DNA from 4 places in the Luteibacter sp. 621 genome. Region 2 is predicted to be linked to each of the others. Evidence: predicted binding sites of a transcription regulator. Region 2 holds the regulator's gene; each other region holds the start of a gene.
The links. Region 2 encodes FliA, which starts transcription of late flagellar genes. Its sites were predicted from a motif close to TAAAGTTTNNCNNNCNNNGGCCGATAA; they were not measured.
Positions count from the first base shown of each region.

Region 1 (7,137 bases), on a different contig from region 2:
GGCGCCGTTCCTCGCCAAGCCCTATGACCGGCGGTCGTTGCTGCGTGCGGTGGGGGATGCGTTCGCGCCTGGGTGACCCCGGTCGCGCGCAAGCGCGCTCCTACAACTGCGGCTCGGGCTCGGCCGGGTCGAGCTTGTCGTCGTCGAAGCCGGTTTCGCCTTCGGCGAACACCGGGGCACCGTCCTCTTCCACGCCCATGACCAGGCCCAGCGCCTTTTCGGCCGCCGCGGCGGCACTCGCTTCGTCGCGGAAGCTGCGGTTTTCGTAGACGGCGAAATACGACGGGAAACTGCCGTCCGCCGGGTGGGACGACAGGAGGGCGGTATACCGGGAGCCTTCACGGCTCGCACCGGTACGCAGGGTGAAATTCGGAAACTCGCGTTCTGCCATGGCCATGGGTCTTTGCTGGGCGGGAAAGTCTAGCTTACGCGGGGGCTTGGGGGCGTTCTTGCATGCAACCCCTTACGGCGTCAAGGAATCCGTTCAGGATTACGGCACTTGCCTCGACGATTCTTGTAGGGTATTTCCTACATCAAGCGGCCTCACACAGCATTCACGAGGGCCGTGAAACAGGGGAAAGCAGGGGCAACATCATCATGAACGTCATCACCACCACGGCACCGTCGCGGCGCCTTGCGTGGATCGTCGCAACCGTACTCGCCCTGGCCGGCATTGTTGGCCTGGTATTGGCACCGCGCGTCGCGGCCGCCATCCCGAAAACGGCTATCCAGATGGTCTACGCATGGCTCTGCTGCTCGCTTGTGGGTTCGGCCTACGTCGTCGTTACGCTTGCGAACGATGCCGAAGGTGCCAACGAGGACAGCGAAGATTTCTGATCCCAGGGCTGGGACGTACATCGAAACAAAAAACCCGCCGAAAGGCGGGTTTTTCGTTTCCAGCGGCAGAGCGCCCCTTACGGGCGACGCTCCAGCGCCGGGTCTTCCTTCGAGCGGGGCATCAGGTCCTGCTTGGACACACCCAGCCAGAGCAGGATGGGGCTGGCCACGAAGATCGAGGACAGCGTACCCACCAGGATGCCGATCAGCATGGTGATGGCGAACCCGTGCACGGCCGTGCCGCCGAAGAAGAACAGCGCCGCCATGGTGATACCGGTGAACAGCGAGGTGATGATGGTTCGCGACAGCGTGCTGTTGATCGAACGGTTAAGCACCTCTTCCGGCGTAGCGTTGCGGCTGGAACGGAACAGTTCGCGCACGCGGTCGAACACCACCACCTTATCGTTGATGGAGTAACCGACCACGGCCAGGACCGAGGCCAGCACCGTCAGGTCAAACTCGCGCTGGGTGATCGCGAAGATGCCCAGGGTCACCAGCACGTCGTGCACCTCGGTCGCGAGCGCCGCGATGGCGAAGCGCTTCTCGAAGCGGATCCACAGGTAACCCATGATGCCGACGATGACGAAGATGACCGCGTAGATACCATCGGAGCGGAGTTCCTCACCGACCTGCGGGCCGACGAAGGACTTGCTCTTCATGGTGGCATCGGGCCGCACCGACTTAAGCGCCGTCATGATGTCCGCAGAGACCTTGGTGGCGGCCTCGTCGCCCGAAAGGCCGGTGAGGCCCGCCGAGTCGTGGTCATCCTTCGGCTGCAGGCGCACCGTCACTTCGCGGGTGCCACCCATGGCCTGCACGAGCGAATTTTCCAGGCCTGCCTTGGTCAGGGTCTGGCGCACATCGTTCGTATCGACCGGATTGGCGTAGGCAACCTGGACGGCGACGCCGCCCACGAAATCCTGCCCGTAGTTGAAGCCCTTGGTGACGATCAGGCCGATCGAGCCAAGCATCAGCAGGATGGCGAGGCCAATGCTGTACTTGCGCAGGCCGAGGAAGTTGAAATTGGCGTTGTGGTTGAAAATTTCCATGGCGTATGTCCCCTCAGACCGACAGGGTCTTGAGCTTGCGGCCGCCGTGGATCAGCGCCGTGATGGCATGGGTGACGGTCACCGAAGTGAACATCGAGGTGAGGATACCGATGAACAGCGTGACGCCGAAGCCCTTGATCGGACCCGAGCCCATGGTCATCAGGCCGAGCGCGGCGAGAAGATGGGTCACGTTGGCATCAAGGATGGTGGCCCACGCCTTGTCGTAGCCGGTACGGATGGACGCCAGCGGCGACGAGCCGTTGCGCAGTTCCTCGCGGATGCGTTCGCAGATGAGCACGTTGGCGTCGATCGCCATACCCAGGGTGAGCACGATACCCGCAATGCCAGGCATCGTCAGGGTCACGCCGATCGCGGACATGACCGCCACGAGCAGCACCAGGTTGAAGAACAGGGCGATATCGGCCACCAGGCCGAACAGCTTGTAGTAGATGGCCGACGCGAGCAGCACCAGGCCAAGGCCCAGCATCACCGCCTTGAAGCCCTTGTCGATGTTGTCCGCACCCAGGCTCGGGCCGATCACACTCTCGCTGACGATATCCACCGGCACCGCGAACGAGCCACCGCGGAGCAGCAGCGCCAGCTCGGCGGCTTCGGTATCCGAAGGCAGGCCGTTGGTCTGGAACTGCTTGCCGAACGGGCCGCTGATGTTGGCGTAGTTGATCACCTCTTCGGTGATCTTCGGCGTCTTCACTTCCTTGCCGTCGACCATCTTGGTCTCGAGCGTGCGCGTGATGTAGAGCACCGCCATCGGCTTGCCGACGTTATCGTTGGTGAACTCCTGCATCTTGCGGGCGCCGGACGCATTCAGCGTGACGCTGACGTTCGGGGTGCCGTTCTGCTGATCGCGGCCGGAGGTGGCGGTGACCAGCTCATCGCCGCTGGCGATAACCTTCTTGCTGAGCAGGTACGGGCGGCGATCGCGGCCGAAGTAGAGCTTGGCATCTGGCGGCACGCTGCCCGAGCGGGCGGCTTCCATCGCCTGCTCCGGCGTGTACAGGCCGGCGCGGTACTGCAGCGAGGCCACGGCACCGATGATCTTCTTGGCTTCGGCGGTGTCCTGCACGCCCGCGAGATCGACGATGATCTGGTTGGCGCCCTGCTGCTGGATCAGCGGCTCGGACACGCCGAGCTGGTTCACGCGCTGGCGCAGCGTGGTGACGTTCTGGGTGATGACGCTCTGGCCCAGCTCGCGCAGCTTCTGCGGCTTCACCACTGCGTTCAGTGCAAAGCCATTGCCTGCGGCGGCAGCATCGTTGACGAGCAGATCCGGGTAATCCGAACCGATCAGGCCGGCGGCCTTCTGGCGGTCGGCATCGGTGCGCAGCACGATGTTGACGCCCTGGCCGCGCGCGTTGCGCGTGACCGAGTCGTACTGCACGCCCTTGTCGTGCAGCAGCGAGCGGATGTCGTCGGTGTAGCGGGTTTCCTGCGAATCGATCATCGCGTTCTGGTCCACTTCCATGAGGAAGTGCACACCACCCTGCAGGTCGAGACCCAGCGGCATGGAGTTGGCGTTGATCGAGCGCAGCCACGACGGCACGGTGGAGGCGAGGTTCAACGCCACCGTGTAGTTATCGCCCAGGCCCACGCGCAGCGCGTCGGAAGCCTTGGCCTGCTGATCGGCATTGCCGAAGCGGGCCAGGAGGCGGCCGTCCTTTTCATTCACATCGACGGCGACAGCCGGCACCTTGGCGGTGGCCAGCAGCCCTTCGACCTTGCTCTTCAGTGACGCGTCGACCGCCGCACCGCGGTTGCCCGAGATCTGCACCGCCGGCTGGGGCGGGAAGACGTTCGGCAGCGCGTACACGATGCCGACCAGCAACACGATTACAACCAGCGCGTACTTCCAGCGTGGAAAATCACTCATGCCTTACATTCCATGGGTGCGACCGCCCGGCGGCCGCGGCTGACGCGTCTGAGAGAAAACTCAGTTCTTCTTGAGGCTGCCCTTCGGCAGCACCTGGGTGACAGCACCCTTCTGCATCTGGACGACGACGCCCGGGGCGATCTCGACCTTGACGAAGGCATCGCCCACTTCTTCGATGCGACCGGCCAGGCCGCCGTTCATCACCACCTCATCACCCTTGGAGAGGGCGGCCAGGAGGGCACGGTGCTCCTTCTGACGCTTCATCTGCGGGCGGATCATCATGAAATAGAAGATGCCGAACAGCACCGCCATCATGATGAGCGGAGAAAGGCCAAACGCGCCCTGCGGGGCGGCGGCCGGGGCGGCCTGGGCAATGGCGGCGTACGTCATGGGGCTCATCGGATTTCTCGCAAGTCATGGAACGGCCAAGAAAAAGCGGCCGCTCACGTAAAAAGATTGTGGATTATGCCACGCCCCCCGGCGGCGGTGTACCGCGCCAGCACAAGGCTTTGGGGGCGCGGCGGGCCCCCCGCAAGGCCTTACTGGCCGTCAACCTCGGCCTTGCGGCGCGCCGCGTAGAACGCCGTCACGAAATCCTCCAGCGTGCCGGCCTCGATGGCGCCGCGCAGGCCGGCCATCAGGCGCTGGTAGTGCCGGAGGTTGTGCATGGTGGCCAGCTGGCTGCCCAGGATCTCGTTGCAGCGGTCCAGGTGGCGCAGGTAGGCGCGACTAAACCCGTTGGCACAGGCGTAGCAGTCGCAACCCTCCTCGATCACGCGCGTATCGGCGGCGAACTTCGCGTTACGGATCCGCAACGTGCCTTCGGCGGTAAACAGGAAGCCGTTGCGCGCGTTGCGGGTGGGCATCACGCAATCGAACATGTCGATACCGCGGCGTACCGCCTCGACAATGTCCTCGGGCCGACCCACGCCCATGAGGTACCGCGGGCGATCCTTCGGCAGCAGCGGCAGGGTGAAGTCCAGCGTGTGATTGCGCTCGGCTTCGGGCTCGCCGACGGCCAGGCCGCCCACGGCGTAGCCATCGAAACCGATTTCCACAAGCTGCTCGACCGAACGGCGGCGCAGGTTCTCGAATGTGCTGCCCTGGACGATGCCGAACAGGTTGTTCGGGTTCTTCAGGTCGTTGAACGCACGGCGGGAGCGCTCGGCCCAGCGCAGGCTGAGCTCCATCGAGTCCGAGGCCACCTTCTCCGTGGCCGGATACGGCGTGCACTCATCGAAGATCATGGCCACGTCGGAATCCAGCACCGTCTGGATCTTCATGGAGACTTCGGGCGACAGGAACACCCTGGAGCCATCCACCGGGGAGGCGAACGTGACGCCTTCTTCGGTGATCTTGCGCTTATGCGCCAGCGAAAAGACCTGAAAGCCGCCGGAATCGGTCAGGATAGGCTTATCCCAGCCGATGAATTTATGCAGGCCACCGAACTCGCCGACGATATCCAGGCCGGGGCGTAGGAAAAGATGAAACGTGTTGCCCAGGATGATCTCGGCACCGGTATCACGGACGTCGCGAGGGGTCATGGCTTTGACGGAGCCATACGTGCCCACGGGCATGAACGCCGGGGTCTCTACGGTGCCCCGGCCAAAGCGCAGTCGGCCGCGCCGCGCCGCGCCATCGGTGGCGAGGAGTTCGAAAGGGAGGTTACTCATCCGCCCATTCTAACCCGTACGGCCTGGCCACCCGTCACCTAAAGGTTCCAGAGAATCAGCCGATTCTTACGAGCACACAGGAGCGCATCCACCACGGATAACGCCCAGGCCCCCGGAGGACCTGCCCTTGATCATCCAGCCGACCAGCCTCGCCGCCCAGCTTTGGGCCGGTGCGGCCGCGGGTACCACAGCGGCCACCACCCAATCCTGGGCGGTGGGCACGCTGCTTGCCGCCCGCCTGCTCGGCCAGACCGATGTCGGCAAGGTGCTGCTGGATATCGGCGGCATGGCCGTGGAGGCCGATGCGGCCGGCACATCCCTGCCCCAGCAGTTCCAGGTGCGCGTGATGACCCAGGGCCCCCAGCCACAGCTGGAGATCGTGGTTGGGAATACGGATGAACGCATCGCCATGCAAGGCCTGCGCGAGCGCCTGCCACAGCAGAACGGCTATTCCCAGTTGCTCAGCGTGCTCTCTGCGCTGGCCCGTCGCCCGGTAGCGCGCGTGCTGCCTGAGCCGCTGCGCACCGCATTGGCCACCCTCGAAGCCTCCATCAGCAAGCCCGAGGACCTTGGCACACCCGAGGGGATGAAGCAGGCCATCGCCAAGAGCGGCGCCTTCCTCGAGGCGCACCTGGCCGAACCGCATGACGAGGCGCCCGCGGCCGACGACTTCAAGGCGGCGCTACTCAACCTGCGCCGCGCCCTGACCGATATTCCGCAGACCCGGCAGGCCATGATCCAGGCGCCGTCGCGCCAGTTCACCGATACGCCACCGCCGCTCGCCCAGCGCGCGCTCGTGGCCCAGCCGCGCGCCGAGGAATTGCTGGCGGATGAAGAAACCGCGGATGGCCTGGTCTCGCACCTGCGTACCGATGTGCGCGCTGCGCTCTCGCGCGTGGAGATCGGCCAGCTTGAATCGCAGCCGCATGCGGGCCTGTGGATGGTCGAGATACCCCTGACGGGCGTACGCGGCTATGACGTGCTGCAGCTCCGCATCGAAGAAGGCAAGCCTTCGCAGGGCGAGCCCGAGGGCATGTGGACGGTCGGCTTCGCCATCGATCCGCCGACGCTTGGCGCCGTGCAGGGTGAAGTGCAGCTACGTGGTACGCGTGTCGCGGTACGCCTGTGGGCGCAATACCCCGAGACCGTGGCCCGCCTGGAGAACGAATTCACCACGCTGCGCCGCGTGCTCGAGAAGAGCAAGCTGCAGCTTGATCATTTTGCCTGCATGCACGGCCTGCCCGTGCCGACGAGCGCGTATAGCGCCGTCCTGCTCGAAGCACGCGCATGACCCAGTCGCTCCCTTCACCGCGCCGCAGCGTCACGCTGCGGATGGCCACCCCTACCAGCAACGGCAACACCCAACGCATCGATGCCGATGGGGTGAAGGCGTTGCTCGAACGTGCGCAGGCCTTGGGTCTGGCGCCGCACCTGGATCCGCAGATCGCGACGCTATTGGCGGCCGTGCGCTTGCGCGAGGATGTGCCCTCGGAGCTGTACGCCGCGCTGGCAGCCGTGGTCGGTACGCTGTTGAACGCTACGCACGATTAACGGTCCGCTTCCCCGCTTCGTTGGCTGATCGCGCGCAAGCGCGATTACGAGATGCCCAGACCCTGGATGCTCGCGGCTCTCGCTTCAAAGCCCGCCATTTCTGCGAAGCGCTTTCCGCGGTCGGCGTAATCCTTGAACT
Region 1 is NZ_JBNDKI010000013.1:75,828-82,964, forward strand. It holds gene ABIE56_RS14685 (response regulator) at 1-76, shown strand, start outside; gene ABIE56_RS14690 (hypothetical protein) at 101-397, opposite strand; gene ABIE56_RS14695 (hypothetical protein) at 598-837, shown strand; gene secF (protein translocase subunit SecF) at 915-1,886, opposite strand; gene secD (protein translocase subunit SecD) at 1,900-3,774, opposite strand; gene yajC (preprotein translocase subunit YajC) at 3,835-4,173, opposite strand; gene tgt (tRNA guanosine(34) transglycosylase Tgt) at 4,314-5,447, opposite strand; gene ABIE56_RS14720 (flagellar hook-length control protein FliK) at 5,575-6,738, shown strand; gene ABIE56_RS14725 (flagellar biosynthesis protein) at 6,735-6,998, shown strand; gene murD (UDP-N-acetylmuramoyl-L-alanine--D-glutamate ligase) at 7,043-7,137, opposite strand, start outside.
Region 1: ABIE56_RS14720 (flagellar hook-length control protein FliK) is a predicted target of FliA. The motif match lies at 5,487-5,513, and genes of this name have one in related genera.

Region 2 (7,137 bases):
TGTCGTGGGAAGACGTCGCGCAGGTCGATACGGTGGGTCTTGAAGTGGGTTACCGCCTCATCCCGCTGGTGGATAAAGCGCAGGGTGGCGAGCTCATGGCACGCATCAAGTCGGTTCGCCGCAAGCTGTCGCAGGAACTGGGCTTCCTGGTCCCTTCCGTGCACATTCGCGACAACCTCGACCTGGCCCCGCATGGCTACCGCATCTCGCTGATGGGCGTGCCCATGGGTGAGGCCGAGATCCACACCGAGCGCATGCTGGCCATCGATCCGGGCCGCGTGCACGGCACCATCAATGGCATCGCCACCCGCGACCCGGCCTTCGGCCTGGATGCGGTGTGGATCGAGCCGGGCCTGCGCGAACATGCGCAGACCCTGGGCTACACCGTGGTTGATCCGGCCACGGTCATCGCCACCCACCTCTCGCACATTCTTCAGAACCACGCCCACGAGCTCATCGGCCACCAGGACGTGCAGCAGCTGCTCGATCGCCTGGCCCAGCAGACCCCCAAGCTGGTGGAAGACCTGGTGCCCAAGCGCCTTTCGCTCGGCGCCGTGGTCAAGGTGCTGCAGAACCTGCTCGCCGAGCGCGTGCCCATCCGCAACTTCCGCGGCATCGTCGAATCGCTGGCGGAGCATGCGGGGCAGAGCCAGGATCCCGGCGTACTCGCCGCCGCCGTGCGCGTCACGCTGGGTCGCCAGATCGTGCAGGAGATCGCTGGCCTTGGCACCGAGGTTCCCGTCATTACTTTGGCACCCGAACTGGAACAGATTTTGCTCCAGTCCCTGCAGGGTGGTGGTCCCGCCGGTGCGGCCGTGGAGCCGGGCCTGGCAGATCGCCTGCAGAAGAACGTCGCCGATGCGGCGCGGCGCCAGGAAGCCGCCGGCGAACCGGCCGTCCTGCTGGTCTCACCGCAGCTTCGTCCATGGCTTTCGCGCTTCGTGCGGCATGTGGCCCAAAACCTGCATGTACTTGCGTACAACGAGGTTCCGGACAACCGCCGCGTCAAGCTGGTGACGGCCCTGGGACGATAGGAATGAGACGCCGCTCGGGGAATTCCCCCGGCGGACGTGACAGAACAAGGTGGCGCCGCAGGCAAGCGGGGCGCCGATCGAAGAAGACAGGATCGAACGCATGAAAATCAAACGATTCGTTGCTCCGGATATGCGCCAGGCCATGCGCCAGGTGCGTGATGAGCAGGGTCCGGACGCCGTGATCCTGTCCACGCGCAAGATGGACGACGGCATCGAGATCATCGCTGCGCTCGATTACGACGAGGCGCTGGTCCGCGAGGCGGGCTTCGCGTTCGAACCGCCGACCCCGGAAGAGAAGCTCGAAAAGATCCGTGCCACTCGCGACACCCGCGATAACCGTGAAGCCGAACGCATCGCCCGCGTCGACCAGGCTCGCGCTGCCACCGCCGCCGCCGTCGAGCGTGCGACCAAGGGAGCCGCACCCGCCGCAGCGAACGCGCCGCAGCGCCAGTCTTCCGCCGCACTGGCTGCCAGCGTCGCCGATGTGGTGCGCGCCGCGACGGTCACCGCGCCGCAGAACGATACCGCGGTGAATGGCATGCGCGCCGAGATCAATAACCTGCGCGAGATGCTGGAAGTGCAGCTCTCCGCGCTGGCGTGGAACCAGATGGATCGCCAGCACCCGCTGCGTGCCCGCGTATTGCGCGAGATGACCCGCCTGGGCATCGATGGCGACGTGGCCCGCGCGTTGTGTGCCGAGCTGCCGGATAACATGACCGCCGAGCAGGCGCGCTATCTGCCGCTGGGCATCCTCTCGCGGAATATCCGCACCAGCGGCCGCAACTTCGACACCGTCGGTGGCGGCATCACTGCTTTCGTCGGGACCACGGGCGTGGGCAAGACCACCAGTATTGCCAAGCTGGCGGCTCGCGCCGTGCTTCGCCACGGTGCGTCCAACGTCGCGCTGATCAGTGCCGATCAGTACCGTATTGGCGCTGGCGCCCAACTGGAACATTACGGCCGCCTGCTTGGCGTGCGCGTGTACAACGCGCACGACGCGCAGAGCCTGCGCAACGTACTGTTGCAACTGCGTGGCAAGCATACGGTGCTCATTGATACCGCGGGCCTTGCGGGCAACGATCCGAAGCTGCAGCAGCAGTTCGAGACGTTGCGCGCCATGGCCGATGTGCGCGTGTGCCTGGTGCTCGCCGCCAACGCTCAGGCCCAGGCGATCGACGGCGCCGTGCGCGCCTACGCCCCCCTGAAGCCACAAAGCGCCATCCTCACCAAGCTCGACGAGACGCCCCTGCTGGGTGGCGCGCTCTCGGCCCTTATCCGGCATAGCATGCCGCTGGACTACACCACGGATGGGCAGCGCGTGCCCGAGGACATCGCGTCCGCCGATGCGCGCAAACTGGTCTGCCTGGCAGCCCAGATGCTCAAGCAGCGCAACGACGAACCGGATGACGCCATACTTGCCGATCGTTTCGGCTTCGCATCCGCTCCGGCCCTGGCCTGATCGCAGAATCTGACGAACGTGACTACGGCAACCGCAACCGCAACTTCTTTCACGGCAGTGAACTCCTTCATGACCACACACGTCGACAACTCCCAGGCCGCCGGTCTTAACTGGCTCGCCGACCGCCGTCCCACGCGCAGCATCGCGATCGCGGGCGGCAAGGGCGGTGTTGGCAAGACCACGGTGGCCGTGAACCTTGGCATGGCCCTGGCCATGGGCGGCCGCGATGTGCTGCTTCTGGATGCCGACCTGGGCATGGCCAATATCGATGTGCTGCTGGGCCTGCAGCCCACGCGCCACCTGGGCCATATGCTCGAGGGTGCTTGTGCCATAGAGGATCTGGTGCTTGATGCGCCCCATGGCCTGAAGGTGATCCCAGCCACGTCGGGCACCCGCCGCATGGCCCAACTGCCGAACATCGAGCACGCCGCCGTCATCCGCGCCTTCGACGAATACCCGCTGGCGCCCGAATACCTCATCGTCGATACCGCAGCGGGCATTTCCGACAGCGTATCGATGTTCGCCGCCGCATCCGACGAGGTGGTGGTGGTCGTTTGCGACGAGCCGGCCTCGTTGACTGACGCCTATGCGCTGATCAAGGTCCTCTCGCGTGAGTTCGCGGTGAACCGCTTCCGCATCGTGGCCAACATGGTCCGCCATGCGCAGGAAGGGCGCCAGCTGTTCGAAAAGCTTTCCCGGGTGACCAACCGCTTCCTGGATGTGTCGCTCGATTTCATGGGCATGGTGCCGCACGACGAGTACCTGCGCCAGGCGATTCGCCGCCAGTCGGCGGTGGTCGACGCCTGGCCGAGCAGCCGTTCAGCGGTGGGATTCAAGAATTTGGCCAGGTCGGTCGATACATGGGGTGAACCCGAACCCCGTGGTCAGGGTCGCATCGGCTTTTTTGCCGGGCGCGAACACGTGGGGGGAGGGCTGCCGTTGTGAGTGTCGCGAGCGAATACCTTGAAATTACTAAGGTTCCGGCCGATCAACTGGTAAAAACGCACGCGCCGTTGGTGCGCCGGATCGCCTATCACCTGATGGGCCGCCTGCCGCCCAGCGTCGATGCAAACGACCTTATGCAGGCCGGCATGATCGGTTTGCTTGAGGCGGCAAGGAATTATTCGCCGACTCGCGCGGCCAGCTTCGAAACCTATGCGGGTATCCGCATACGTGGCGCCATGCTGGATGAACTGCGCAAGACGGATTGGACCCCGCGCTCTGTCCACAGGAAATTGCGCGAGGTGGCGGAAGTCACAAGGCAGATCGAAAACGAAACGGGCGGCGACGCCGATGATCTCGAGGTCATGAAGCGCCTCGGCATCGACGCCATGGAATACAACCAGATCCTGGCAGACGCGGCGAGTGCGCGGTTGCTGAGCCTTACGGCGCCGGAAGGCGACGAGGGTTCCGCCATCGATGTTGCCGACCCGGATGCCACGGGCCCGGATGGGTTGTTCGAGAAGGACGGCATGCGCCATGCGCTGGCCGAATCGATCGACGGCCTGCCCGAGCGCGAAAAGCTGGTGATGTCGCTGTACTACGATGACGAACTCAACCTGAAGGAAATCGGTGCGGTGTTGGGAGTTAGCGAATCGCGCGTGTGCCAGATCCATGGCCAGGCTTTGATTCGCCTCCGTGCACGCATGTCGGGTTGGAAAGACAAACACTAAGAAATACGCGGCTGTAAGGCGGAGAGCGCTTTGGACAAGAACATGAAAATCCTCGTGGTGGACGATTTCTCCACCATGCGGCGAATCGTCCGTAACTTGCTGGTAGAGCTGGGTTTCACCAACACGCTCATCCAGGAGGCGGAAGATGGCAACGCGGCGCTGGCGCTCCTGCGCTCGCAGCCCATCGACCTGGTGGTCACCGACTGGAACATGCCGAACATGACCGGCATCGACCTGCTGCGTGCCATTCGCGCGGATGCCAGCCTGAAATCGCTGCCGGTGCTGATGGTCACCGCCGAGAACAATCGCGACCAGATCATCGCGGCCGCGCAGAGCGGCGTGAACGGTTACGTCGTGAAGCCGTTCACGGCCGTCACGCTGAAGGAAAAGCTCGACAAGATCTTCGAACGACTCGCCGCGGCCGCGGGCTAAGGGACTGACATGAATACGATGATTTCCGCTGGCCAGGATGTGGCACCCGAACTGCGTGAGCTGCTGGATGCCGACGACAGTGCGGCGTTCGAACAGGCGCTCGATCGCCTGATCCGCAGCCGTGAGCAACATCTGTTCCTGGCCCTGGGCCACCTCGCGCGCGACCTGCACGAATCCGCCCGTCGCCTCGCCTCGGATATTTCGAGCGATGGCGTGCCCGGCACCATGAGCGATGCGCGCAAGCACCTGCGCGATGTGCTCGAGATGAGCTCGCAGGCCGCCCACCGCACGCTCGATTTCAGCGAGAAGCTGCGCCCGCAGGCGCAGGCCCTCGCAAAACAGGCCGATGAGCTGCTGGTGCTCGACCAGGCCGATCCTGCCTTCACCGCCAACGCCACGTCGCTGGCGGTACGCGTCGGCGATTTCGCGCAGAACTGCGATATCGGCTTTGGCGAAATGGTGGAGGCGCAGTCCTGGCAGGATCTCTCCGGCCAGCGCGTGGCCCAGGTCGAATCGTTCATGGCCAAGGTCGAGAATTCCCTGGTGGAGCTGGTGCGCCTCACCGGTTCGCTGGCCGGCGCCAACGCGCCGGCGGCGGACAAGGTGAGCCAGGACGAAGTGGACCGCCTGCTCAGCGAATTCGGCTTCTGAGCCCGCCATGAGCGTGGAGCTGGACAACGAGCTGCTCAACGTCTTCCTGATCGAGGCCCGCGAACTGCTTGAGACCCTGGGCGAACAGCTCGTGGATCTCGAAGCCTCGCCGGAGGACAGCGAGCTCCTGAACGCGGTGTTCCGTGCGTTCCATACCGTAAAGGGCGGGGCGGGCTTCCTTGGCCTGAACGCCATGGTGGAACTGTGCCACCGCGCGGAGGATCTGCTGAACGAGGCGCGTAACGGCGCACTCGTGCTCAATGCTGCCTTGATGGATGCGTTGCTGGAGTCGCTCGATCTGCTGAACGACATGATGCGTGCGGCTGATGCTGGCGTGCCTGCCGAGCCCGCGCCGCGCTCGCTGCTCGATCGCCTGGTCGTACCGGGGCGTGCTGCCTCCGCCGCACCGGTCGCGCTCGCGGTGCCGGTCAGCGCGCCGAAGGCGGCCGCCGTGTCCGCGCCCGCCAAAGCCTACGATCCCATCGAAGATGAGTTCGAGGCCATGCTCGATGCTGCCCGTACCGAGCGTGCTCCCGCGCCCGCCGAGTCCGGCACCATTTCGGACGACGAATTCGAATCGCTGCTTGATTCGCTCTACGGCACCGGTGCGCCCGGCGCCGAGGGCGTCGCGCCCGCCGGGCCCGTGGTCGAGGCAGTCGCAGTTGCGCCCGAAAGCAACACCATCAGCGATGACGAGTTCGAAGCACTGCTTGACCAGCTCTACGGCACCGGCGCCCCCAGCGGCAGCGCCCCCGCCGAGGCTGGCTCTGCGCCCACGGACCTCGTCGCTGTAGGAGCGGGCTTGCCCGCGATCAACGAAACCGCGGCCCCCCTTGTTCCCGTCGCCGTTGCGGTCAATGCGGGCGTACCTGCCGACACCCCCGCGAAGCCGAAGCCGGCTGCCGCCACAGAAAAGCGCCAGCCGTCCGCCACGGCTGAAACCACGGTCCGCGTCGATACCCATCGCCTCGACAGCCTGGTCGATGCCGCCGGTGAACTCGTCCTGGTCCGCAACCGGCTGACCAACCTGGCGCCGCGCGGTACCAACGATCCGATGGAACGCGCCATCGGTGAACTTGAGCGTGTGGCCGAAGACCTGCAGAACGCCGTCCTGCGCATGCGCATGCAGCCGGTGGGCAAGCTGTTCTCCCGCTTCCCGCGCATCGTGCGTGACCTGGCCCGCCAACTGGGCAAGGACATCGAACTCGTCACCGAGGGTGAAGAAACCGATATCGACCGTACGGTGGTCGAAGCACTGGCTGATCCACTCGTGCACTTGTTGCGCAACGCCGTCGACCACGGCATTGAAATGCCGGATATCCGCGACCAGGCGGGCAAGTCGCGTTCCGGTACGGTGCGCCTTGCCGCGGGCCAGTATGGCGATCGCATCGTCATCACGGTAACCGATGATGGCAAAGGCATGGATCCCGAAGTGCTGCGTCGCAAGGCCGTTGAAAAAGGCCTGATGGACGAAGAGCAGGCCGCGCGGCTGGATGAGCGCGAGTGCTACGAGATCGTGTTTCGCCCCGGGTTTTCCACGGCCAGCCAGGTCTCGGATATTTCCGGCCGTGGCGTCGGCATGGATGTGGTCAAGACCAAGATTGTTGAGCTGGGCGGCACCCTTTCGATCGATTCGCGGGTGGGCCACGGCAGCACCGTGCGCCTGTCGGTGCCATTGACGCTGGCGATCCTGCGTGTGCTCATGGTGCGCGTAGGCAACCGCCTGCTGAGCCTGCCCATGTCCAACGTCGCCGAAGTGTTCGAGCTGTCCGCAGGGCAGGTCCAGGAACTCGATGGCCGCATTGTTGCCGCCCACCGTAATCGCGCGCTGCCGTTAGCCGACCTGGGTAACTGGGCGGGTGCGAAGGGCAGGGGCGGCCATGTGGTG
Region 2 is NZ_JBNDKI010000024.1:20,005-27,141, forward strand. It holds gene flhA (flagellar biosynthesis protein FlhA) at 1-1,034, shown strand, start outside; gene flhF (flagellar biosynthesis protein FlhF) at 1,135-2,493, shown strand; gene ABIE56_RS19880 (MinD/ParA family protein) at 2,563-3,438, shown strand; gene ABIE56_RS19885 (RNA polymerase sigma factor FliA) at 3,435-4,166, shown strand; gene cheY (chemotaxis response regulator CheY) at 4,197-4,598, shown strand; gene ABIE56_RS19895 (protein phosphatase CheZ) at 4,608-5,249, shown strand; gene ABIE56_RS19900 (chemotaxis protein CheW) at 5,257-7,137, shown strand, end outside.

Region 3 (7,137 bases), on a different contig from region 2:
TGACCGAAGCCGCGAGCATGCGGCGAACAAAGCGACCTGCAACCATACCCTTCCCCGTGCCGTGCGTTTCCGCACGACAGTTACCGTTGGTGCTGCTCATCTGGTTTGACTCCCCGCTAAGGCCCGGTCGGCGGTTCGCTGCGCTGGGCCCGGCTGCAACGAATAGAAAGGGCGGACAGGCCGTTTGGCCGCCGCCATCGGCGTGTTCAGTGGGCGGAACCCACCCTGGCACCGGCATGGAGCGTGGCGGCACCCACGACACCCAGTTGCCCGTGTTCCACCAGCCGCACCGGTACGCGCTCCAGGAAAGGGCGCATCACACCCTTGTTGAAGAAGCGCTCGCGGAAATGGCTGGCAAGAAGAAAGTCGCGAAGTTGCGGCAGGATGCCGCCGGCAAGGAACACACCCCCGTGTGCGCCATACAACATGGCCAGGTCAGCGGTGAAACCACCGAGCACGGCGCAGAACACATCCAGCGCTTCGCGCGCGTTGGCATCCGCTCCCGCTATGCCCGCCGCACTCACCGCATCCGGTGTCAGGCATACCGCTTCACTGCCGTTGAGCTCGGCCAGTGCGCGGTAAGTGGCAAGCAAGCCGGGCCCGGAGACGATGGATTCGACGGAAACATAAGAGCGGGTGCGCGCAAGGATGCGCATGATCGCGATCTCGCGCTCGTCACCCGGTGCCAGGGCGATCTGTCCTGCTTCCGTGGAGAGCACCTGCGCATGGGTGGCGCCCGGCAGGAGCACGGCCGAGCCGAGTCCCGTCCCCGGGCCCATCACCACGACCGGGCCCTTCGCATGCGTCGGGGCACCCGGCAGGATCGTGGTCGTCGTTTCGCGGTCCACGAACTGGCTGGCAAAGGCCACCGCTTCGAAATCGTTGACCACATCGAGCACCTCCGCACCCGTGGCGGCCCGGATGCTCGACAGGGAAACGCGCCAGGGCAGGTTGCTGTTGGCCACTTCATCGTCCAGCACGTAGCCGGCGATGGCGATGGCACAACGCTCGATGCCCAGCGGCGCGGCGTCGGCCTGCGCGGTTAAGAAGTCCTTGAGGATGGCATCGAGGCTGGGCCACTCGGCCCCGGCGTAGCGGCCCTGGGCCAGCACCTGCACCGGCTGGCGCGGATCGGCATGGCGGATGACCAGCGCGACACGCGCGTGTGTCCCGCCGACATCCGCGGCCAGGATTGGCCTGGCGACCGCGGCGATCTGCGCTACCACCGGCTGGTTGACCCACTTTCCCATCACCCACCCCACCCTTGGAAAGCTATCGCGCGGGGGACGAAAACCACCGTCAGGGCGCGACAAGATGACGTGAGTCTTTCCCGCCCGTGACAACGTTGTCAATGAAAATGATGTTCACCAGTGAATAAACACGAAATATCACAATCCATTTCTGTGAAAAGCATAACTCCATGTAGGAGCGCGCTTGCGCGCGATGGGGCCTGGCGCGAGCACCCATCGCGCGCAAGCGCGCTCCTACATGATTCGGCCACCCATTTTTCGCCGAACCCATCGCCTAAAGCTTTCCCCCGCAGCGCCGATAAGCCTTTCGAACGACCCCCCGGGCACGGTAAAACCATGGCGAAGAAATCCACCCAAGACGCAACCCCGGCGCCCCTCGCGCTGGAAGCGGACCTGCGTATCGGCGCGGCTCCGGCCTTGCGCGATACCTTGCTGGCGGCCCTTGAGGCTGGCAAAGCGGTGCAGCTCGATGGCGCCGCCGTTGCCCAGGTGGATGCCGCCGCCCTGCAGGTGCTCGCGGCATTCAGCCGGGATGCCCGCGCGGCCAGCGTGCCGGTGGCCTGGCTGGGGGCCAGCGATACCCTTCGCCGTGGCGTCACGGTGCTGGGGCTTAATGCATTGATTGAACTGCCGGCGCCAGCCGGCGTGAACTGAAGGTAGAGCAGACCGATGGCTAAGATTCTTGCGGTAGACGACTCGGCTTCCATGCGCAGCATGGTGGCTTTCACCCTGCGTGGCGCCGGCCATGACGTGGACGAGGCCGATAACGGCCAGAACGCGCTCGATACCGCCGCCGCGAACAAGTACGACCTGATCCTGGCCGACGTGAACATGCCGGTGATGGATGGCATCACCATGGTCCGCGAAATCCGCACCCGTGCGGGCTACAGCGGCGTGCCCATCCTCATGCTCACCACCGAGTCGGACACGAACAAGAAGATGGAAGGCAAGGCCGCTGGCGCAACCGGCTGGCTGGTGAAGCCGTTCGATCCCGACCAGCTGCTGGCCACCGTCGCCCGCGTGCTCGGTTAATCCACTGATCCAAGCGTTCCGTTTTATTCCAGGGTTCTCCCATGTCCAAAGTCGATCTGGCGCAATTCCACAAGGCGTTCCACGAGGAGAGCCTCGATGGCCTCGACGCCATGGAGCAGGCGCTCCTCGCGCTGGATGAGGGCGCGGAAGATCCGGAACTGATCAACGTCGTGTTCCGTGCCGCCCATTCGATCAAGGGCGGCGCGGCCACGTTCGGCTTCACCGATGTAGCTGCGTTCACGCATGTGGCCGAAAACCTGATGGACGAGGTCCGTAGCGGCCGCCGCCCCATGGAAAAGGCCGTGGTGGAACTGCTGCTGCGCTCGGGCGACATCATCCGCGACATGCTCTCGTTGCAGATGGCTGGCCAGCCCGGCGCCACGGCGGAAAGCCAGGCGCTGCTCGCCGAACTCTCGGCCATGGTGTCGGGCGGCTCTGCCGCACCGGCCGCTGCTGCCGCCAAGGCCGCCGCGCCGGTGGAAACCATCGAAGGCTGGGATATTGCCTTCCGCCCGTTCGATTACCTGCTGAAGACCGGCAACGATCCGGCGCGCATGTTCCGCGAGCTCGAGGCCATGGGCCCGCTCACGGTCAGCGCCGATGTCTCGAAGCTGCCTTCGCTGAAGGACATGGATCCGTCGTCGTCCTACCTTGCCTATACGCTGGGCCTGGCCGCCGGTGCCAAGCGCGCCGCGGTGGAAGGCGTGTTCGATTGGGTAGATGGCGATTGCGATCTCACGATTACCCCGCGCATCGCGGCGGCGCCTGCGCCGGCCGTGGCCGCACCCGCAGCCCCGGCTGCCGCCGCACCGCGCGCCGTGCGCGATGTGGCAACCAACAGCGAGGCCAGCTCGGTCCGCGTTGGCATTGAAAAGATCGATACGCTGATCAACCTGGTCGGCGAGCTGGTGATCACCCAGTCCATGCTCAGCCAGTTCCACGATGGCGTTTCCGACGCACAGCTGGAAATGCTCCGCCAGGGCCTGGCCCAGCTGGGCCGCCACACGCGCGAGCTGCAGGAAAGCGTGATGAGCATCCGCATGCTGCCGATCAGCACGGTGTTCAACCGCTTCCCGCGCCTGGTGCGCGACCTGGCCCAGAAGCTGGACAAGAAGGTGGTGCTCGACCTGCGTGGCGAAGGCACCGAACTGGACAAGACCGTGCTCGAGAAGATCGGCGATCCGCTGGTCCACCTCGTGCGCAACGCGATCGACCACGGCCTGGAAGTGCCGGCCAAGCGCCTGGCCGCAGGCAAGGGCGATACCGGCACGCTGCGCATGGAGGCCTTCCACCGCGGCGGCTCCATCGTGGTGGAAGTGGGCGACGATGGCGCGGGCCTGAACCGCGATGCCATTGTGGCGAAGGCCGTGCAGCGCGGCATCATCGCCTCGGGCGATGGCATGAGCGATGACCAGGTCGCCGAACTCATTTTCGAAGCAGGCTTCTCCACCGCTGCCGCCACCACCGATCTGTCGGGCCGTGGCGTGGGCATGGATGTGGTCCGCCGTAACGTCATGGACCTGGGCGGTACCGTTGCCATTTCCAGCAAGCACGGCAAGGGCACCACGTTCACCATTACGCTGCCGCTCACGCTGGCCATCATCGATGGCCTCACCGCCGCGGTGGGCGAGGAAACCTACATCGTGCCGCTGGTTTCCATCGTGGAATCGGTGCAGGTGAAGCCCGATGCGCTGCGCAGCGTGGTCGGTGGCGGCGAGCTGTTCCGCTTCCGCGACGAGTGGCTGCCGATCATCCGCCTGTACGATGTGTTCGGCTGCAGCGGCACGCGCCGCGCGGTCGATGACGGCATCGTCATCGTGGTGGAAGGCGAGGGCACCCGCATCGGCCTGTTCGTGGATGAACTGATCGGCCAGCAGCAGGCCGTGGTGAAGTCCCTGGAAGCCAACTACCGCCGCGTGGCCGGCATCTCCGGCGCCACCATCCTGGCCGATGGCTCGGTGGCCCTGATCACCGATATCACCGGCCTGGTCCGCATGCAGGGCCGCCGCAAGGCGGCCTGATCCGGCGTATATCGCCAATCGGCCGTGCCGTTCCGGCCCGGATCGCGCGCGAGCGCGCTCCTACAGCTCCCCCGTGACGCCAACGGAGCGGCGTTCGTAGGAGCGTGCTTGCACGCGATTCAAAAACACGGCGGCGCAGCCGCAACCCCGGACCGCCCGCGCGGCCCAACCCGCGTAGCGTAGAAGCCATGAGGCAAATCCGGCCTCATTTCCCACTAAAGGTCCCCGGTTGATGGCCGATACCCCTTTGAGGGGTCCCGAACCGCCGCACCGATCCGCAGTGGGAACACAATGAACCAGCCAGCCAGCACCGCCACCGTGGCCGACGAAGCCGCGCAGTACCTGACCGTCAACCTCGGCAACGAGGAATACGGCGTCGATATCCTCGCTGTTCGCGAGATCCGTGGCTGGACGCCGGTCACACGCATCCCCCAGGCCCCGGGCTACGTGCTCGGCGTGCTGAACCTCCGCGGCGCCATCGTCCCCGTGCTGGACCTGCGCCTGCGCTTTGGCCTGGCCCGCGAGGAATACACCGCCACCACCGTCTGCGTCATCGTGATGGTCGCCGGCCGCCAGTTTGGCGTGGTCGTGGATGCCGTCTCCGATGTCGTCGAAGTATCCCCCTCGGGCATCCGCCCCGTGCCGGATATGGGCACCACCGTGGATACCGAATACCTGAAGGGCCTGACGTCCGTGGGCGAGCGCATGGTGCTCCTGCTCGATGTCGACCGCCTGCTGCAGCCGCAGGATGCCCAGATGCTGGAAGCCGCCCTGGCTTCCGCCGATACGAAAGCCGTGGCCTGAAGGCCGCGGTGAGCTCGCCTTCGAAAACCTTCGAACTGGAATCGTAATGAAGAAGTTGAAGCTGAAGATCCCCGCGCTGACTGTCCGCGGCCGCCTTTACGGCGTGCTCGGCCTGCTGGCTGTCATGTTGGTCGGTGGTGCGGCCGTCGGCCTCGGTGCCATGTACGTCCAGAACGAAGGCATGCGCCAGGTGTACGAGGAAGAACTCGTGCCGGCGAACATGCTGAGCCAGGTCAGCAACCAGTCGCTCATGGCGTTCATCGTGCTCGGTGAAGCGGGTGCGAAGGCAACCGACAAGAGCGTCGTCAGCCAGAAGCTCGCTGAATTCGACAAGCTGCAGGTGTCGATGGGCAAGCTGAAGGACGATTTCAAGAAGATCCCGATGTCGGCAGAGATCAAGACGCTCTACGACAAATGGCAGGCTACCAACGACGACTACGCCTCGGCGAAGAACGACGTGCTCGATGCCCTGAAGCAGGGTGACGAAGGCGCCAACGACATCATCGAACTCTCGGTCCGCCCCATCCTGATGGATCGCCAGGCGAACCTCGGCAAGCTGATCGATGCCAAGCGCGATGAGGCCGCCGCGATCTACGCCCACCAGGCCTCGCAGTACAAGGTCATCCGCGTCTTCGTGGTGGTCGCGCTCTCGGCCGGCCTGCTCATCAGCTTGCTGATTGGCGTGCTGGTGGTGCGTTCCATCATCCGCACCCTGTCGCACACCGTGGATGTGGCCAACAAGATTGCCGACGGCAAGCTGGGCCACGATATCCAGGTCACCCGCAGCGACGAACTGGGCCAGCTCCAGGCCGCGTTCAAGGCGATGGATGAGCGTCTCGCCGCCATCGTTTCCGAAGTGCGCCACGGTTCGGGTTCGGTCAGCACCGCCGCGCAGCAGATCTCGCGCGGTAACGACGACCTGTCGCAGCGTACGCAGGAACAGGCCTCCAGCCTGGAAGAAACTGCCTCGTCGATGGAGGAAATGACCTCCACCGTGAAGCAGAACGCCGAGAACGCCAGCCACGCCAACCAGCTGGCCCGCGGTGCGCGCGAGCAGGCGGAGAAGGGCGGCGAAGTGGTCGCGCAGACCGTCGTTGCCATGCGCGAGATCAACAGCTCCTCGAAGAAGATTTCCGACATCGTCAGCCTCATCGACGAGATCGCGTTCCAGACCAACCTGCTGGCGCTCAACGCCGCGGTAGAAGCGGCACGTGCCGGTGAGCAGGGCCGCGGCTTCGCTGTGGTCGCCACCGAAGTGCGCAACCTGGCCCAGCGTTCGGCCGGTGCCGCGAAGGAAATCAAGGGCCTGATCAACGACAGCGCGAACAAGGTGAAGGCCGGTTCCGAGCTGGTCGACCAGTCGGGCAAGGCGCTTGCCGAGATCGTCGATAGCGTGAAGAAGGTGACCGATATCGTCGCCGAGATCGCCGCTGCCAGCTCCGAGCAGTCGGCCGGTATCGACCAGGTGAACCACGCCGTGCTGCAGATGGATGAAATGACCCAGCAGAACGCCGCGCTGGTGGAAGAATCCGCCGCCGCCGCCCGTGCCATGCACGAGCAGGCCACGGAGCTCAGCCGCCAGGTGTCGTTCTTCCAGGTGAGCGGCGGTGCCGCCAAGGCGAGCAAGGCCGCCCGCAAGGATCCGACCCAGCAGGAAATGGAAACGGTGTTCGCCTCCGTGCGTAGCCAGCCGGCTCCCGCACGCACCCAGCGTTCGGCCGAATCGGCCGCCGACGCCGGCGTGTGGAAGGAGTTCTGATCGATGAACGCGCTCGTCAACAACGGCGATGCCGCCGTACAGGCGGGCGCCACCGGTCCGAGCCTCGGTGAAGCCGAGTTCGCCTTCCTGCGTGAGTTCGTGCTGCAGCATTGCGGCATCTCGCTGGGCGAGCACAAGCGCCAGCTCGTGCAGGGGCGCCTGCTGCGCCGCCTGCGCGCGCTGAACCTGCCGGGCTTCGCGGCGTACTGCGATCTGCTCCGCCGCGATCCGGATGCGGAGCTGGGCGAACTGGCCAGCTGCATCAGCACCA
Region 3 is NZ_JBNDKI010000003.1:180,003-187,139, reverse strand. It holds gene ABIE56_RS05325 (carboxypeptidase regulatory-like domain-containing protein) at 1-100, opposite strand, end outside; gene glk (glucokinase) at 207-1,250, opposite strand; gene ABIE56_RS05315 (STAS domain-containing protein) at 1,587-1,904, shown strand; gene ABIE56_RS05310 (response regulator) at 1,920-2,282, shown strand; gene ABIE56_RS05305 (chemotaxis protein CheA) at 2,324-4,303, shown strand; gene ABIE56_RS05300 (chemotaxis protein CheW) at 4,595-5,107, shown strand; gene ABIE56_RS05295 (methyl-accepting chemotaxis protein) at 5,154-6,866, shown strand; gene ABIE56_RS05290 (CheR family methyltransferase) at 6,870-7,137, shown strand, end outside.
Region 3: ABIE56_RS05300 (chemotaxis protein CheW) is a predicted target of FliA. The motif match lies at 4,520-4,546, and genes of this name have one in related genera.

Region 4 (7,137 bases), on a different contig from region 2:
TCTCGTTCAAGGAACAGCGCGAACTGGACCTGCTGCCCGCCAAGCTTGAAGAGCTGGAAACCGCGATCGCCAGGCGCACCGAGGCGATGAACGATCCGAAGTACTACCAGCAGGATGCCGCGACCATTACGCGCGGCAATGAGGAGCTGGCGAAGTTGCAGGCCGAACTGGATGCCGCGTTCGCTCGGTGGGAAGAACTGGAGGGGTAATACCCCTCCCGTTTCAGAGCCGGAACACCTCAACCACCCGCGCCAGCTCGGCCGCCTGGTCTTCCAGGCTCTTCGCGGCCGCCGCAGCCTCTTCCACCAGGGCCGAGTTCTGCTGCGTGGAATCATCCATGCGCGATACCGCGTGGTTGATCTGGCCGATCTGCTCGGACTGGGCGGTTGAGGCGCGGCTGATATCGCCCATCAGCGCGGCGACATCACGGATGCGTCCGATCACTGCCTGCATGTTGTTCCCTGCTTCGGTCACCAGCCCGTGGCCGGTATCCACCTGCTCCACGGATTCGGTGATCAGCGCTTCGATCTCCTTGGCCGCCTTGGCGCTGCGCTGGGCCAGGTTGCGCACTTCCTCGGCGACCACGGCAAAGCCCTTGCCCTGTTCACCCGCACGCGCCGCTTCCACGGCGGCATTCAGCGCCAGGATATTCGTCTGGAACGCGATGCCGTTGATGATGCCGATGACATCGGCGATGCGCTGTGCGGAAGCCTGGATGCCATTCATCGAGGCCACCGCTTCGGCCATCGCACCGGCTTCCTGCTGCACGGCGACGCTGGCGCCTTCGGCCAGTGTGCTGGCCCGGGCTGCATTGCCAGCGTTGTCGCGCACCGTGCGCGTCAGCACGTCCAGGCTCGCGGCCGTCATCTGCAACTCGGCCGCCTGGCGCTCGGTACGCATGGATAGATCGGTATTGCCCGCCGCGATCTCGGAGGTACTTCCGGCCATGCTTGCCGTGGCGCGCCGTACGGATTGCGCGATCGAACCCAGGCCATCACCGATGCCATCAATGGCGTTCATGAGCTGGCCGATTTCGTCGCCACGTGTAGAAGCAAGGCGCGCCGTGAGATCGCCCTCGGCCAGGCGGCTGGCCGCTTGTACCGCCGACGACAGCGGACGGGTGATGCGTACGCGAATCGCGATGAACAGCAGCACGCACAGCACGGCGATGATGACGAGACTGCTTCCAATAGCCATGTTGCGCAGGTGCCGAACGGGCGCGTACAGCTCATCCATATCGACGGTTCCGGTCACCATCCAGTGCCACGCCGGATCCGTGGCATACACCGCGAGGCGGTCGATGTCGTGCCCCGCCTCGGCCACGCTATAGCGCGTTTCGCCCTTGCCCGCCGCAAGCATGAGGCCATAGAACGACTGGCCATCGGTATCCAGCGCCTTGAGCGCCGCGCCATCCGCCTTGCCTTCGGCAACGCTAAGCGCCGGATCCACGATGTAGGAGCCATAGCGCTTGCCCGGGCTCGCATCGATTACCGAGTAGTGGCCCGTCTCGCCGATGCGGATGGACGAAATCTGCGCCTGCAGCGCACTCATTTCCTGGCTGATCTCCACGCCGACAAACCAGGCGCCGATGACGTTGCCTGCCGCATCGTGGATCGGTTCGTAACGGGTGATGTAGGGCTTATCGAACAGGATGCCCGGGCCGCCGTAGCCCTTGCCGGAGAGCAGCAGGGGAAACGCCGGGTGCGCATGATCGATGGAGGTACCTACCGCGCGCGAGCCATCCTGCTTCTTCAGCGACGTGGTGACCCGAATGAAATCCTGGCCATCGCGCACGAACATGGTGGCGACAACGTGGGCGCGGGCGGAGAATTCATCCACCGTCGTGAAGTCGCCATTGATCGCCTTGCCGCCCATGGCCATGACCGGCACGGTGCGGTCACCCATCTTCACCCGCTTCATGGGATCCACAGCGAGCGTCCCGGCGGGGAAGTAGCTTTCGAACACGGTGAGGAACCGGTCCGACTCCGCCAGCAGCGCGCCACTGAAGGTGTTCACCATGGCGATGATCGCGTGGTTGCCGCGAGCCAGGTCATCGCGTGACCGCGTCTCCAGCTCCCTTGAGACCATGGTCGTGACGAGCAGGGTCAGCAAGGCAATGCCGAGGGAAACGATGGCCACGACCAAAAGCGTGAGGCGCGCGCCCACGCTCAGGCCGCGCCAGCGGGCGCGACGGAGGGTGTCTTTCATGAGGAACCTGCTGAGGAAACTGACCCGTAGCAATTTACGGGGCATGTAACGTCGTTTTCGGCAGGGTTCTAGCCAGCTTTAGCCGCAGAGGGGTATGAGACCGGGATCGCGCGCGAGCGCGCTCCTACAGGGAAGCTGGGGGTCTGTGGCGGGCTGGGAATCGCGCGCGAGCGCGCTCCTACAGGAGGATCGGGCCTCACGGCCTTTTGTAGGAGCGTGCTTGCACGCGATGGGCCTGGGCTCAGCCCGTATTCTGCAACCCCTGCGACACACCATTCACGCAGGCCACCAGCGCATTCAGCAGCGCATCGTCCTTGCCACCGGTCGCGCGCCAACGCTTCAGCAGGTCGACCTGGAGCAGGCTCATCGGGTCCACGTACGGGTTGCGCAGGCGGATGGAGGTGGCCAGGCGCGGCTCACGCTGGAGCAGCTCGCTGGCGCCCTTCAGGCGGAGCACCCAGGACACGGTCCGCTCAAACTCCTCACGGACTTTGGGGAAGAACCGCTCGTGCAACGGCCCGGCCAGTTCCGAGAACGCCTCCGCGATATCGATGTCCGCCTTGGCCAGCACCATTTCCACGTCATCGAGCATGGTGGCGAAGAAAGCCCACTCTTTCGCCATGCGCCCGAGGGTGTCCTCCCCGCATTCCTTCGCCACCGTTTCCAGCGCGCTGCCCAGGCCATACCAGCCGGTAAGGACGGCGCGGCACTGCGTCCACGAGAACACCCACGGAATGGCGCGCAGGTCTTCCACCCCCTTCATGCTGCGCCGGCGTGCCGGACGCGAACCGAGCGTCATGCGCTCGATCACATCGATGGGCGTGGCGCCGCGGAAATAATCGACAAAGCCTTCCATGTCGACAAATGCGCGATACGCCTTGCGGCTCTCGTCCGAGAGGCGAACCATCACGTCCTTCCAGCCCGATTCACGCACTTCGGCGACGCGCGGGCGGAGCGACGCGCGCATCACCGCACCCAGCGTCTGCTCCAGGTTGCGCACCGCCAGCGCGCGAATACCGTACTTGCGATGAATGACCTCACCCTGCTCGGTAACACGCAACACACCGCCGACCGATCCGCGCGGCGACGCCATGAGTGCAGGGGTGATGCGTGAACCACCGCGGCTGGCGGAACCGCCACGGCCATGGAAGAACGCGACACGGATGCCGGCCTTCGCGGCGACTTCCAGCAGCTCCACCTGGGCACGCTGCAGGCTCCACTTCGAGGCGACCGTGCCACCATCCTTGCCACTGTCCGAGTAGCCGAGCATCACCCACTGGCGATCGCCACGCGCCTTCAGGTGCGCGCGGTACACCGGGTCGTCGAGCAGCGCCTGCAATGTTGCCGGGCCGCCCTTCAGGTCATCGATGGTTTCGAACAGGGGCGCCACGTCCAGGGGCACACGGCCGTCTTCGAGCAAGCCGCCGCGGCGCGCCAGCGCAAGCACGGCGAGCACATCCGCGGCGGTCTCGGCCATGCTGATGATGTACAGGCCAGTGGCCTCCGTGCCGTAGCGCTTGCGCGAATCTGCGAGGGTAGCGAACACGTTGCGCAGCATGCCGGCGGCATCGTGGTCATCGCCCGCGACGAAACTGCGCTCGCCGGCAGCGAAAGGACGCAGGACTTTCACCCGCGCGTCGGCCTCGCGGTCCGCCCAGCCTGCATCATCGAGCAAGGCGGCGAGCGCTTCATCGTGGACGCGTGCATCCTGGCGCACATCCAGCCGCGCCAGGTGGAAACCGAACGTGCGCGCACGCCACAAAAGGCGGCCCACCGCATAGGCACCGGCGTGGCGACCACCATGGTTGAGCAGGCTCTTCTCAACGAGCGCAATGTCGTCGATGAACTCCGCCGCCGAGGCGTAGGCGTCGTCGCCTTCGTGCAGCGTCGCTTCAAGCCGCTCGGCGACGAAGGTAAGGAACGCGCGGTACGGCATATCCGCATGGCGCGGACGAATGCGTGCGGCCGCCGCAGGCATCTGTTCGCGGTAATCGTCCAGGCGCCGGCCCAGCTTGTCGTCGAGCGAGACGCGATCGTCGGTCTGGCTGAGCAGCCGGCCGAGTTCGTTCACGCCTTCGACATAGCGCTCGAGCACCAGCGAGCGCTGCGCGGCAAGTGTCGCGGCGATCGTATCGGCATTGACGTTGGGGTTGCCGTCCATGTCGCCGCCCACCCACGTGGCGAAGCGCAGTACGCGCGGTACGGTGACCCCGTCGCCGTAGTGCTCGGCAATGGCCTGCTCCAGCGATTCGTAGAGCGCCGGAAGTACGCGGTAGATTGGGCGGGCGAGATAAAAGCCGACGTGGTCGAACTCGTCCGAGACGCTGGGCCGCACCGGCGAGGCTTCCGCCGTCTGCCAGCCCGCCGAGAGCGCCATCAGGATGCGCGCGTCATCATCGCGCAGTTCCTGCGGTGTGCGGGTCGGGTCGAATTCATCGACCAGCGCGCGGACGATTTCCTGCTCTTTTTCCAGCAGCGAGCGGCGTACCGCCTCGGTCGGGTGCGCGGTGAACACCGGCTCCACATCGAGCTTGCCCAGCAACGTGGCCAGCTCCTCGGCGGTCACGCCTTCATCTTTGAGCTGGCCCACCACCGCAGCCAGCGATTCCGGCTGCGGCGCCCCGCCCTCCCGCTGGTAATCGCGGCGACGACGGATACGGTGGACGCGTTCGGCGGTGTTCACGGCCTGGAAATAGGTCGCGAAGGCCCGGGCCAGGGCCTCTGCATCGTTGGCGCCCAGCCCGGTCAGGGTGCTGGCCAGGGCATCGACCGCAGCCCCGCTGCGACGGCGGTGGATCGCGGCGGTGCGTACGGCCTCCACCCGTTCGAAGAAGGCCTGCCCGCCCTGCTCGGCCAGCATCTGGCCTACCAGGGCGCCAAGGCGGCGTACGTCCTCGCGCAGGGGGCCGTCATGGGGGAGGAATTCGGGATCGCGTGCGGCTTCCATCAGTCACTCTGGTCGGGGACGAACCCCGAGAGTACCTAAAAAAGTGTATTCATCTGATCATCCGGATTCCGCGATATAATCGGCGACTGTTCTTGCCCGCCGAGGGGCGCTGCGACCGGAGGGGTTTTTCGCCCCCATGGCCAGGCTCGGCGCGGTTTCCCGTGCAAACGGCGCCCCCGTAACCATCCGGAGCTACGCCACCATGAACGCTGTCACCAAAGACAACGCCAACCAGGACTTCAACGTCCGTGATATTTCCCTGGCCGACCTGGGCCGCCGTCGTATCCGCATGGCGGAAGAGGAAATGCCGGGCCTGATGCAGATCCGCGCCCGCTACGCCGTCGAGAAGCCGCTGAAGGGCGTGCGCCTGTCCGGCTCGCTGCATGTCACCAAGGAAACTGCCGTGCTGGCGGAAACCCTGCGTGAGCTGGGCGCCTCGGTCCGCTGGGCCTCGTGCAACATCTTCTCCACCCAGGATGACGTCGCCGCCGCCCTGGCCGCTGGCGGCCTGCCGGTCTTCGCCTGGAAGGGCGAATCGCTGGAGGAATACTGGGATTGCACCCTCGATATGCTGACCCACCCGGGTGAGCTCGGCCCGCAGCTCATCGTGGACGACGGTGGCGATGCCACCCTGTTCATCCACAAGGGCGTGGAGCTGGAAGACGGTTCCGACTGGGTGAACACCCCGAGCGGCAACCACGAAGAGCAGGTCATCAAGGACCTGGTCAAGAAGACCGCCGCCGCCCGTCCGGGCTGGTTCAAGAAGATCGCCGCCGAATGGAAGGGCGTCTCCGAAGAAACCACCACCGGCGTGCACCGCCTGTACCAGCTGGCCGAAGCCGGCAAGCTGCTGGTCCCGGCGATCAACGTCAACGATTCGGTCACCAAGTCGAAGTTCGACAACCTCTACGGGTGCCGTGAATCGCTGGCCGACGGTATCAAGCGCGCGACCGACCTGATGGTCGCCGGCAAGGTGGCCGTGGTCTGCGGTTACGGTGACGTGGGCAAGGGCTGCGCACATTCGCTGAAGGGCTTTGGCGCTCGCGTGATCGTGACCGAAATCGATCCTATCAACGCCCTGCAGGCCGCGATGGAAGGTTTCCAGGTCACCACGATCGAAGAGACCCTGGGTCTGGGCGATATCTATGTGACCACCACGGGCAACAAGGACATCATCACGCTGGAACATATGGCGAAGATGAAGAACAACGCCCTAGTCTGCAACATCGGCCACTTCGATAACGAGATCCAGATGGACCGCCTGAACGGCGCGAAGGACGTCACCCGCGAGAACATCAAGCCGCAGGTAGATCGCTACACCTTCGGTGCCACCGGCAACAGCATCTACATGCTGGCCGAAGGCCGCCTGGTGAACCTCGGCTGCGCCCACGGCCACCCGAGCTTCGTCATGTCGAACAGCTTCTCGAACCAGACCCTGGCCCAGCTCGACCTGTGGGCAAACAAGGACAAGTACGAGAACACCGTGTACCGCCTGCCGAAGAAGCTGGACGAGGAAGTCGCTCGCCTGCACCTGGAGCAGATCGGCGTGAAGCTCACCGTGCTGACCCAGGAACAGGCCGATTACATCGGCGTGCCGGTGGAAGGCCCGTACAAGCCGGATCACTACCGCTACTAAGCAGCGGTGGTCGTGCGGTAACGAAAGAGGCGCCCGATGAGGGCGCCTCTTTTTTTTCGCCTTCAGGTATTCCGCGTCAATGGCGATTGTTCAAACGCGACAGGCTGCCCGCTTTCACCACACAGGTGCCCTGTCATTCCCGTGGCCAGCACCTGGTTGCCCATGCGCACCTCCACGCGCGCCGCATCCACACATCGCCCGTTGTCGTAAACATCGCCCGATACCCAGCGCAGCGATGCCCGCGCACTCGCGCCGGGCTCCAGCCGGAGCGGCACCACCACCGGTCCCGGGTGCATGCCCACGGGCGCCTGCCGCTTTACCGGCAGCACCAGGCCCTTCGCATCCT
Region 4 is NZ_JBNDKI010000002.1:83,372-90,508, forward strand. It holds gene ABIE56_RS02595 (ATP-binding cassette domain-containing protein) at 1-209, shown strand, start outside; gene ABIE56_RS02600 (methyl-accepting chemotaxis protein) at 223-2,208, opposite strand; gene ppc (phosphoenolpyruvate carboxylase) at 2,450-5,155, opposite strand; S-adenosyl-L-homocysteine riboswitch at 5,251-5,338, shown strand; gene ahcY (adenosylhomocysteinase) at 5,358-6,791, shown strand; gene ABIE56_RS02615 (DUF4232 domain-containing protein) at 6,854-7,137, opposite strand, start outside.
Region 4: ABIE56_RS02600 (methyl-accepting chemotaxis protein) is a predicted target of FliA. The motif match lies at 2,263-2,289, and genes of this name have one in related genera.